2 regions of the Kitasatospora sp. NPDC086801 genome follow, and region 2 is predicted to be linked to the other one. Evidence: riboswitches for the same ligand, from Rfam matches in the RefSeq annotation. Region 2 holds a riboswitch; the other holds the start of a gene.
The links. A riboswitch is a leader RNA that binds a small molecule or an ion and turns the genes downstream of it on or off. The one in region 2 is predicted to bind cyclic di-AMP.
Positions count from the first base shown of each region.

Region 1: another riboswitch for cyclic di-AMP. It lies ahead of ACIPLC_RS29990 (transglycosylase family protein); the one in region 2 lies ahead of ACIPLC_RS08760 (NlpC/P60 family protein).

Region 1 covers NZ_JBIVAX010000038.1:74,272-77,576, forward strand. The annotation lists gene ACIPLC_RS29985 (cytochrome P450) at 60-1,355, shown strand; cyclic di-AMP (ydaO/yuaA leader) riboswitch at 1,566-1,733, shown strand; gene ACIPLC_RS29990 (transglycosylase family protein) at 1,739-2,650, shown strand; gene eno (phosphopyruvate hydratase) at 2,918-3,305, shown strand, end outside.
Region 2 covers NZ_JBIVAX010000005.1:58,599-61,903, forward strand. The annotation lists gene ACIPLC_RS08755 (NlpC/P60 family protein) at 1-999, shown strand, start outside; cyclic di-AMP (ydaO/yuaA leader) riboswitch at 1,334-1,487, shown strand; gene ACIPLC_RS08760 (NlpC/P60 family protein) at 1,498-2,643, shown strand; gene ACIPLC_RS08765 (NlpC/P60 family protein) at 2,871-3,305, shown strand, end outside.

The DNA of each region.
Region 1 (3,305 bases), on a different contig from region 2:
CCCGCCGGTCGCGGCCGTCGGGGGCGGTGCGGCCCCGACCCACCGGATACGGTCGACGCATGCCAGTGCAGCCCGATCCCGCCGCCCCGCAGCTCTTCACCTGGGAGTTCGCCACCGATCCGTACCCCGCCTACGCCTGGTTGCGCGAGCACGCCCCGGTGCACCGCACGACGCTGCCGAGCGGGGTGGAGGCCTGGCTGGTGACCCGCTACGCGGACGCGCGGCAGGCGCTGGCGGACGGCAGGCTGTCGAAGAATCCGGCGCACCACAGCGAGCAGGCGCACCGCACCGGGCGGGTGGGGATTCCGGGGGAGCGCCAGGCGGACTTGATGACGCATCTGCTGAACATCGACCCGCCGGACCACACCCGGCTGCGCCGGCTGGTGTCGAAGGCGTTCACACCGCGCCGGGTGGCGGAGTTCGAGCCGAGGGTGCAGCAGCTCACGGACCGGCTGATCGACGGCTTCGCGCAGCGCGGTTCGGCGGACCTGATCCACGAGTTCGCGTTCCCGCTCCCCATCTACGCGATCTGCGACCTGCTGGGCGTGCCGGCCGAGGACCAGGACGACTTCCGGGACTGGGCCGGGATGATGATCCGGCACGGCGGCGGCCAACGCGGCGGTGTGGGGCGGGCGGTGAAGCGGATGCGGGCGTACCTGCTGGAGCTGATCCACCGCAAGCGGGCGGATCCGGGCGAGGACCTGATCTCGGGCCTGATCCGGGCGAGCGACCACGGCGAGCACCTCAACGAGAACGAGGCCGCCGCGATGGCGTTCATCCTCCTGTTCGCGGGGTTCGAGACGACCGTCAACCTGATCGGCAACGGCACGTACGCGCTGCTGCGCAACCCGGAGCAGCGCGGGCTGTTGCAGGAGTCGGTGGCGCGCGGCGAGACGGCGCTGCTGGAGACCGGGATCGAGGAACTCCTGCGCTACGACGGGCCGGTGGAGCTGGCGACGTGGCGTTTCGCGACGCGGCCGCTGTCGATCGGCGGGGTGGACATCCCGGTGGGTGATCCGGTGCTGGTGGTGCTGGCCGCGGCGGATCGCGATCCGGCCAGGTTCGCGGACGAGAACACCCTGGACCTGGCCCGGACGGACAATCCGCACCTGGGTTTCGGCCACGGGATCCACTACTGCATCGGCGCTCCGCTGGCCCGCCTGGAGGGGCGGAGTGCACTGGCCACGCTGCTTTCCCGGCTGCCGGATCTGCGGCTCGCGGAAAGTCCGGAGAATCTGCGGTGGCGGGGTGGCCTGATCATGCGTGGGCTGCGGGAACTCCCGGTCGAATTCAGTCCCGAGAGCCGGTCCCCGCACGCACCTCCGGTCGCGCCGGTCGACGCTCCGACACGCTGACTGGACGTCTCCGATCACCCGTGGAGGAGAGTCTGAACCAGCATCAATCCGGACATACCGCCGCCGTTGGTAGGCGATTGACCACGCGCCGTAATTTGTGTGTGATATCGGCGATATGAGCTTGTGATTGGTCTGAGGATCTGTCTACTCTCCCTGGAGTTCGCAGCTGCGGACCTCGTGCGCGGAACGCCGAATCCTGCCCGCCGCGTCACGGGAAACCGACCAGACCCTGGGCAGGGGCGGGGGAACCAGGTTTGTTGCCGTTCCCCGACGGCTTGGGGTGAAGCCGCCCGAGCGGAATCGTTTCCGCTTTCGGCGGCCGGGCCACCTCCCGGTCCGAACCCGACAGCTCACCTCGCAGGCGTGCGGAGAGGGACCTCTTCATGCTGTTCGTTGGAACTGGCCGTCACCGTCGTCGCACCCAGGCCGAGAAGGCCATCGCCGTCGCCGGTGTGGCCGGCGTCGGACTCGCGATGCCGCTCCTCACCGCCACCGGCGCCTCCGCCGCCCCCGCCTCCACCTGGGACGCCGTCGCCCAGTGCGAGAGCGGCGGCAACTGGAGCATCAACACCGGCAACGGCTTCTCCGGCGGCCTGCAGTTCACCCCCAGCACCTGGAAGGCGTACGGCGGCACCTCCTACGCCGCGCAGGCCAACCAGGCCAGCAAGGCGCAGCAGATCTCGGTCGCCGAGAAGGTGCTGGCCGCGCAGGGCCCCGGCGCCTGGCCGGTCTGCTCGCAGAAGGCCGGTCTGAGCAAGGGCGGCGCCCCGGCCTCCGTGGACACCTCCTCGGACGCCAAGCCCGCCAAGCAGCCCGCCGCCAAGCCGACCCAGCAGGCGCAGGCCCCGAAGCCCGCCCAGCAGCCGGTGCGGCAGGCCGCCCCGAAGCCGGCCGCCCAGCCGCAGGCCCAGCAGGCCCCGCAGCAGACGCAGCCGCAGGGCTTCTCCGGCAAGGCCGGCTGGGACGCCGACACGAAGGTGTACTGGTACCAGAGCAACGGCGCCTGGTACTGGACCAGCCACCAGAACGTCTACCAGCAGTACGCGGGCCAGGCCGCCGCCCAGCCGCAGTCCGCGCCCCGCGCCGCGCAGCCCGCGCAGTCCGCCCCGGTCGCGCAGCCCGCCGCCGCGCAGGGCGGTCACGACTACACCGTCCGGGCCGGCGACACGCTGTCGACCATCGCCACCGCCCAGGGCGTTTCCGGCGGCTGGCAGTCGGTGTACGACGGCAACCGCGGCACCGTCGGCGGCAACCCCGACCTGATCATGCCCGGCCAGGTGCTGCACCTCGGCTGAGCGGCCCGGGCCCTGAACGGCCCGGGCCCGGCGGGCGAAGGGGGACGGGACCCGTCCCCCTTCGCCCGCATTCCCCCGTATTCGCCCGCTTCGATCGGGCAAGCAGGTGAACTACCGGTGGGTAGCCGGGCCACACGCTGAGACGGGGCCGAGGCCAGCGCGGCCCCGGGGGCCGGGGCGGTTAGGCTCTGGTCGTAACGACTCCGCAATCGTCCCGCCGGCAGCACCCAACGTCAGCCGGACCCTGCTTCCGCAAGGAGATGCCTCGTGCCGTCCATCGATGTCGTCGTAGCCCGTGAGATCCTCGACTCGCGTGGCAACCCCACGGTCGAGGTCGAGGTCGGCCTCGACGACGGCAGCACCGGCCGTGCCGCTGTCCCGTCGGGTGCCTCCACCGGCGCCTTCGAGGCGCTCGAACTGCGCGACGGTGACAAGAACCGCTACTTCGGCAAGGGCGTGGAGAAGGCCGTCCTGGCCGTCATCGAGCAGATCGGCCCGGAGCTGGTCGGCTACGACGCCACCGAGCAGCGCCTGATCGACCAGGCCATGCTCGACCTGGACGCCACCCCGGACAAGTCCTCGCTCGGCGCCAACGCGATCCTGGGCGTCTCGCTGGCCGTGGCGCACGCCGCCTCCGAGGCCAGCGACCTGCCGC
Region 2 (3,305 bases):
GCCCGGGTCTCCGTGCTCACCGCTGCCGCGGCGACCGCGGTCGCCCTCTCCGCGCAGGTCGCCGCGCACGCCGCGCCCCAGCCGAACAAGGCCGACGTCAAGGCGCAGATCGACCAGCTCCAGCAGGAGCAGGAGCAGGCGGCGGAGAAGTACAACGGCGCCAAGGAGCGGGCCGACCAGCTCCGCAAGCAGTCCGACCAGTTGCAGGACCAGGTGGCCCGCAGCCAGGACGAGATGACCCAGCTCCAGACCGGTCTGGCCGGGGTGGCGGGCGAGCAGTACCGCACCGGCGGCATCGACCCGTCCGTCCAGCTGATGCTCTCCTCCGACCCGTCCGGCTACCTGGAGAAGGCCTCCAGCGTCCAGCAGGCCAGCACCAGCGAGTCCGAGGCGCTCAAGGGCCTGCTGGACCAGCAGCGCCGGCTGGACCAGGAGAAGTCCGAGGCCGCCGCCGTCCTGGCCTCGCTCGACTCCACCACCAAGGACCTGAACCAGGCCAAGACGGACGTCAACCAGAAGCTCAAGGCCGCGCAGGACCTGCTGAACTCGCTCAGCGCCTCCGACCGCGCCGCGCTGCGCGCCCAGCAGCAGCAGGACGACCGCGCCTCGCGCGGCAGCGAGCGCACGGACCTCGGCAGCCTCCCGCAGGCCGGCGGCTACGCGGGCGTGGCCGTCGCCAAGGCGATGAGCAAGCAGGGTTCGCCGTACGTGTGGGGCGCCACCGGCTCGACCACCTTCGACTGCTCGGGCCTGATGGTCTGGGCGTACGGCCAGGCCGGCGTCTCGCTGCCGCGCACCTCGCAGGAGCAGGGCAACGTCGGCACCGCCGTCACGCTGGACCAGGCCCAGCCGGGCGACCTGGTCATCTACGGCTCCGACCGGCACCACGTCGGGATGTACATCGGCAACGGCATGGTGGTGCACGCGCCGCACACCGGCGACGTGGTGAAGGTGATGAAGGCGGACGCGATGAAGATCAACACGATCCGCCGGGTCTGACGGTCCGACACGCCCGAAGGGCCCCGCCGGGCCTGTGATCCGCGCCACCCTCCGACCGGGGGGTGGCGTTCGGTTTTCGCCCGCTCGACGAGCCCCGGTGAAGACTGATCAGCTTTGCGTGCGACGGTGATCACTATGTGTCATATTCACAAAAGAACTTTGGTCTTCTTCCGTCTTTTTTCTGACAAGGATTTGAACGGATCACGGTTCAGTTACTAGGGTCATGCACCGAACCACCGCACTGTCGATCGCCCAGCCAGGGTGGCGGCGGTGGTTTCCGTCGAGTTCGTGACGCAGCGGGGCTGGCCGAGTGCCTGCCCGACGGGGAGCCCAGCAATCGGGGGCGCTGTCGAACGGAGCCGGGGAACCACGTTCCTCCGGGGTGAATCGGCGCCAGGTCGGCCGGTGGAACGGCCGTGAGGCGTCGTAGGGCATGCTTCCGGCCCGAACCCGTCAGCTCACCCGGTAGGCGGTCGCAGGAAGAAGGAGTCCGCCTTCGTGGCGTCCCATCGTCGTCCCAAGCCCGCGAGTCGCACCCGGGTCTCGATCATGACCGGTTTCGCCGCCGCAGCCGTCGCGCTGTCCGCGCAGTCCGGCGCCCACGCCGACCCGCAGCCGACCAAGGACCAGGTCAAGGAGCAGGTCGACCAGCTCAACGAGCAGGCCGAGGTCGCGACCGAGAAGCTCAACGCCGCCCAGGAGAAGCAGCAGCAGCTGCAGAAGCAGGTCACCGACCTGCAGGACCAGGTGGCGCGGCAGCAGGGACAGGTGACCGACCTGCAGGGCGGCCTGGCCGAGATCGCTGGCGAGCAGTACCGCAACGGCGGCATATCCCAGACCGTCCAGCTGATGTTCTCCGCCAGCCCGGACACCTTCCTGAGCCAGGCCGACACGCTGAACCAGGCCGGTGGCACCCAGAAGGGCCAGCTCAAGCAGCTCCAGGACGAGCAGCGCAAGCTCGACCAGGTGCGCAACGAGGCCCAGGGCAAGCTCTCCGAGATGGAGACCACCACCCAGCAGCTGAAGAGCGCCAAGGACGAGGTCCAGGGCAAGCTCAAGGCCGCGCAGGACCTCTTCAACACCCTGTCCGAGCAGGAGCGCCAGGCGATTCGCGCGGCCGAGGAGAAGGCCGCCGCCGAGGCCAAGACGAAGGCCGACGCCGCCGCGAAGGCCGCCCAGCAGCAGGCGGCGGCCCAGCAGGCCGCCGACCGCTCCTCCCGCGACAGCAGCCGCACCGACCTGAGCGCGTCGCAGGCCCCCGCCGCGCCGGTCACCAAGCCGAGCGCCGGCAGCTCGCGCGGCGCCGCGGCGCTGTCCATCGCGGCCTCCAAGATCGGCAGCCCGTACGTCTACGGCGCCTCCGGCCCCGGCTCCTTCGACTGCTCGGGCCTGATGGTCTGGGCGTTCAACCAGGTCGACGTGTCGCTGCCGCGCACCTCGCAGGAGCAGGCCCACGCCGGTACCCGGATCGGCTCCGACCTCTCCCAGGCGCAGCCCGGCGACCTGCTGATCTTCTACGGGGACGCCCACCACGTCGGCATCTACGCGGGCAACGGCCAGGTGCTGCACGCGCCCAAGCCGGGCGCGTCGGTCCGCTACGAGGCGGTCAGCAACATGCCGCTGGCCTCCATCGTGCGGGTCTGATCCCCGCTCAGGCCCTCCCAGGCCCGGCCTTCCCTCACGGAAGGCCGGGCCTGCGGCTTTTCCGGCGTCCCGGACGGATGTCCGATTGCGGGCCAAATATTCGGGTTGGTAGGGGTTTGGACTCGGTTGCCCGGACTCGCTAACGTCTGCCACCGGACTCCGCTTCCAGGGCCGCCCGCGTTGGTGCGGCGGCGGGGCCCCGCCGCCGGATTGGAGCCGCTGCCGCCATGCCCGTGCACCGCCGTTCCCAACTGTTCGCCCGTGCGCTGGTGCTGACCGCGGCCGCCACCACCGCCCTGGGCGTGACGACGGGCGGCAGCGCCCAGGCCGCCCCCGGCCCGCCGGACACGCCCGCCCGCAAGGACGTCAAGGCGCAGGTGGAGCAGCTCTACGGCGAGGCCGAGCAGGCGTCCGAGAAGTACAACGCCGCCCAGGAGGCGCAGCAGCGGCTCCAGGGCGAGACGACCATCCTCCAGGGCGACATCGCCGTCGCCCAGGACCAGCTCAACCAGCTGCGCGGCGACCTCGCCACCGTGGCCGGCGCCGAGTACCGCGGCGGCGGCATGGCCCAGACCGTCCAGTTGATGCTCTCCACCGACCCGGAGGGCTACCTGTCCCGGGCCCGCACCCTCGACCAGGCCGCCGAGCGGCAGCAGGAGACC